DNA from 2 places in the Pseudomonas sp. LBUM1655 genome. Region 1 is predicted to be linked to the other one. Evidence: riboswitches for the same ligand, from Rfam matches in the RefSeq annotation. Region 1 holds a riboswitch; the other holds the start of a gene.
The links. Region 1 has a riboswitch for cobalamin ahead of cobO (cob(I)yrinic acid a,c-diamide adenosyltransferase). Riboswitches for the same ligand answer to the same signal wherever they lie in the genome.
Positions count from the first base shown of each region.

Region 2: linked by a shared signal. The riboswitch ahead of cobW (cobalamin biosynthesis protein CobW) and the one ahead of cobO (cob(I)yrinic acid a,c-diamide adenosyltransferase) in region 1 are both predicted to bind cobalamin.

Region 1 covers NZ_CP166801.1:1,860,074-1,862,461, reverse strand. The annotation lists gene ACA074_RS08375 (cobyrinic acid a,c-diamide synthase CobB) at 1-566, opposite strand, end outside; gene cobO (cob(I)yrinic acid a,c-diamide adenosyltransferase) at 563-1,174, opposite strand; cobalamin riboswitch at 1,256-1,481, opposite strand; gene ACA074_RS08365 (hypothetical protein) at 1,635-2,219, shown strand; gene ACA074_RS08360 (PQQ-dependent sugar dehydrogenase) at 2,288-2,388, shown strand, end outside.
Region 2 covers NZ_CP166801.1:3,425,710-3,428,097, forward strand. The annotation lists gene cobW (cobalamin biosynthesis protein CobW) at 1-989, opposite strand, end outside; cobalamin riboswitch at 1,089-1,304, opposite strand; cobalamin riboswitch at 2,133-2,355, shown strand.

The sequences.
Region 1 (2,388 bases):
CCGAGGTGACGGCTCGGCAATTCGATGCCAGTCTCGCGGGACAACGCGCCGTACCAGCGCAAACCTTCGGTAAGACTGCCTTCCAACAACTGCGCATGCCGCAATGTGCCGACCCGGTTGGCCAAAACTCCAGCGAACGGCAAGTCCGGCTGATACTTCGCCAAGCCCAGCGCCAACGCACCAAAGGTCTGGGCCATGGCCGTACCGTCGATCACGCCGAGCACCGGCACGCCGAAATGCCGCGCCAGATCCGCGCTCGACGGCGTGCCGTCGAACAGGCCCATCACGCCTTCAATCAGAATCAGATCAGCTTCAGCGGCGGCTTCCCACAACAGGCGACGGCTCTCCTGCTCGCCAACCATCCACATGTCCAATTGATACACCGGCGCACCGCTGGCGCGCTCGAGAATCATCGGATCGAGAAAGTCCGGCCCGCACTTGAACACGCGCACCTTGCGCCCCTGATTGCGATGCAAACGGGCCAGCGCGGCGGTGACGGTGGTCTTGCCCTGACCGGAGGCCGGCGCGGCGATCAGTACCGCCGGGCAGTGACGTGGTTGATTCAAAGTTCGACGCCTTTTTGCGCTTTGATGCCAGCCTGAAAAGCGTGTTTGAGCATGCCCATTTCGGTGACGGTGTCACCCATCTCGATCATTTCCGGCTTGGCGCCGCGACCGGTGACGATCACATGCTGCATCGGCGGACGCGCCTGCAAGTCGCTGAGCACCTGATCAAGATCGAGGTAGCCGTGCTTGAGGGCAATGTTCAATTCATCCAGCACCACCAGACCGATCGACGGATCGCGCAGCAGTTCACGGGACACTTCCCACGCGGCTTCGGCGGCGGCGATGTCGCGCTGACGATCCTGGGTTTCCCAAGTGAAGCCCTCGCCCATGACGTGGAAACGCACTTGCTCGGGGAAGCGGCGAAAGAACAACTCTTCGCCCGTGCTGTGGCGTCCCTTGATGAACTGCACCACGCCGCACTGCATGCCGTGGCCCATGGCGCGGGCGAGCATGCCGAACGCCGAACTGCTTTTGCCTTTGCCGTTGCCGGTCAGGACCAGCACCAGGCCGCACTCGTCAGGCGAGTTGGCGATGCGTTCATCGATCACGGCTTTTTTGCGCTGCATACGCGCCAGATGGCGTTCGTCACGCTCGGGGGAATCAGTCATGGGGGAGCTCTCCGTTGAGGCTGGATAACGGCGGGCAGGCACAAGAATAGACGGCAAAAAGCCTGGCATCGCCCACCGTGATGCCGCTGGATGGATCAGGCCGGTCTCCGGGCTCATGAGCGGCGTTCGCCGGACTGCGCGCCTTCCCGCTGTTGAGCAGTGGCACAAGACGCAGTTTTCACTCATTTACCGTTGCGGGGGCAGCGCCGGGATCGTGGTCGTACTTGCTCTGAAGACAACCCTCACCGGCTTCCCTGTTTCACTCTGTCGACGCAAGCCACAGAGCACCTGAAACAAGCCGCGAAGGTTAGAGGGTTGGGGGTGGAGCGTCAATTAAAGAGGGGGCCAACGGGCGAATAACTGCCGCCGATCAATTATCTGACGCCAATCTTGTGCCACAGTCTCAAGAGTGATATCAAAGAGCCACAATCTCACATCACACAAGAATAAGGTGAGCCACATGCAAGGCATGATCATCAGCAACCCGCGCCTGGAATTTCTGCGTCCGGTGCTGGAACGCTGGTTTGACTGTATCGACCGTTACAACGCCGTGCGCGGCGACAGCGACACGCCCTACTGGCATGACGAAAAAGCCAATCTAGGGCTGCTCTCGGCGGCAGCCTGGATGGCCGAACTGGTTACGCTTGAACAGACGGCCACGCGCAAGCAGAACGAAGAAGGCGAACGCAATGCCCGCGCCGATCTGTTCCTCGCTGGCAGCGAAGACCGCGCTTACATTCAGGCCACGCAACGCTGGCCTCGGGTCAACAACCTCAACCTGACCCAAGCCCTGCTGGAAATCACCAGCGACGCCAAACGCATCAGCTTCGCCAGCGACCTCAAGCTCGGCTGCCTGTTTGTCGCGCCGCAAAAAGCCCAGCACAGCGCCAGCCCCGAAGAACTGCAGGACATGGTCGACGACCTACAGAAGGAACACACCTGCGCCGTCGCCTGGTATTTCCCCTATGCCTACCGCAAGTTGCGCAGTGAAACCGGCAACTATCACCCGGGCATCGCCGTGCTGTTCAAAGAGGCCCGCGGTTGAGCAGTTGAACCATCGGGCTTGCGCGCTTCTCTATGATTAGGTCAATGCATTCATAGGGAAGATCAGTAATGCGCAAGTCCCAGCTCGCTCTCGTCATCGCTCTCGCCGGAGGGCTCGCCGCCTGTGGTGAATCCTCCAGCCTGCAAGTCACCGACGGCACCGGCCCGTC
Region 2 (2,388 bases), 1.6 Mb from region 1:
CGCGCTTCTTCGGCGCCCCACTGACGGTCGAAATGCTTGTCGAAACGCGTGCCCACGCCTTGAATCAGCAGGCGCATAGGCTTGTTCGGGATCGCTGCAAAACCCTTCACACGCAGGATGCCGTGCTGGACCACCAGTTGCGTCAGGGCGTCGAGCAGCAGGCTTTCGTCGGCTTGCGGCAGCTCGATGGAGATCGAATCGAAAGCGTCGTGATCGTGGTCATCATGGTCGTCGTCACCGTCGTGGTGGTGATCGTGATGGCTGTGGCGGCTGTCGATGTGTTCTTCGGAACCGGCGCCGAGGCCGATCAGCACGTCCAGCGGCAGGCGACCGTTGCTGGCTTCGACGATTTTGACTGCTGGCGGCAGTTCTTCGGCGACTTCAAGGCGTACGCGCGCAAGGTCTTCCGGGCTGGTCTGATCGGCCTTGTTGAGGATGACCAGATCGGCGCTGGCCAGTTGGTCGGCGAACAGCTCGTGCAGCGGCGATTCGTGGTCCAGGTTCGGGTCGAGTTTGCGCTGGGCGTCGACCTGATCCGGGAACGCGGCGAAGGTGCCAGCAGCCACGGCCGGGCTGTCGACCACGGTGATCACCGCGTCAACGGTGCAGGCGCTGCGGATTTCCGGCCATTGGAAGGCTTGTACCAGTGGTTTTGGCAGGGCCAGACCGGAGGTTTCGATGAGGATGTGGTCGAGGTCGCCGCGACGGGCAACCAGTTCGCGCATTACCGGGAAGAACTCTTCCTGAACGGTGCAGCACAGGCAGCCGTTGGCCAGTTCGTAAACGCGGCCGGTGGCTTCTTCTTCGGTGCAACCGATGGTGCATTGCTTGAGGATCTCACCATCGATGCCCAGCTCGCCGAACTCGTTGACGATCACCGCGATGCGGCGGCCCTGAGCGTTGTCGAGCATGTGCCGCAGCAAGGTGGTTTTGCCCGAGCCGAGGAAGCCGGTGACGATGGTGACGGGGAGTTTGGCCAGTGTTTTCATCGGATGCCCTTTGGCAAGGTGGCGGGCATACGGGACGAGAACCGGCAACGCGAGCACGCGCCGGAAGCATTCGCCACCGGATCACCCCGCCCGGTTGTAGTGAGAATCTGTGACGAGGCAGGTCTCCTGGCTGACGGTGTTCAGGCGTTGGGGCCTGGCGTTTGCTGCGCCTTCCCGCTGGCGCCCTTTTGCAGGGGCTGGCAGTGGCGTGGCAGCGAACATCACCGTTCACAGTTGCGGGGGCAGCCGCGGCTTTGACCGCGTTCCCTTCTTAGCTTCGGCACGCGCCGAAGAACCTCGAAAGCGCAAGGCTACGCATGGCTTGCTTATGGGTCAATGTTTGGTTTGGGGGCATATCCGTTGCTGCGGGTGTTGCTGATTAGGGTTCCGCCCTTACGGCGGGTCACTTTTTCCAGACGCCGAAAAAGTAACCAAAAAGGCTGCCCCCTGACGTACGGCACTTCGCCTAGGCTCAGTGTTCCCTCGCTACGGTGTCCATCCGGGGGCATCGCCTCCGGTTTGCTTCGCTGCACCTCCTCTCGATGGATGCGGCTTCGCCGCACGGCGCTGCGCGCCAACCCCCCGGATGAACACCTTCGCTCGGCCTGCCGATGGGCCTGGAGATCAAAAGCAACGTCAAAAGCCAAAGCCAAAGCCAAAGCAGATCAAAAGATCGCAGCCTTCGGCAGCTCCTACAGGGGAATAAATCGCGCCCTGCCCTTGGTCGGCTGTCAGGCCGCCATCGCTGGCAGCCCCCACAAGGATATGAATACCCCCCACACGCGGCGCATGCCGCCCCACTCAACACAATGAGCGTTAGCTCGAGTAACGCTTTTGATCTAAGCGCCCGTCGGCAGGCTGAGTGGAGGGATTGATCCGGGGGTGGGAGCGCAGCGACCGTTCGACGCAGTCGAACACATCGAGAGGAGGTGCAGCGCAGCAAACCGGAGGCGATGCGCCCGGATCAATCCCGGAGCGAAGGAACCCGAGCCACAGCGAGGGCCGAACGTCAGGGCACAGACCTTTGGTTACTTTGGGGCGTTTGCCAAAGTGACCCGCCGTAAGGGCGGAACCGTAATAAGCCATCACCGCAGCAACGGATATGCCCCCATTCAATTGACTCAAATCCCCCCAACATGCTCTCCTACGCAACTTGTTACGGGTGCCCTTCACAGGGTGAAACGGGAAACCGGTGAATCATGTGCTTTACTCTAAAGCCATGTCAGTCCGGTGCTGCCCCCGCAACGGTAAGCGAGAGAAGCGTCGAATCCACTGTGCCATGACGGCATGGGAAGGTGACGCTTGCAGGTCGGCCTGACGCCAACCCCTCGTGAGCCCGGAGACCGGCCCGCAACACACAGTGCGCACTTGCGTCGCTGAACATAACAAACCCGCGGTG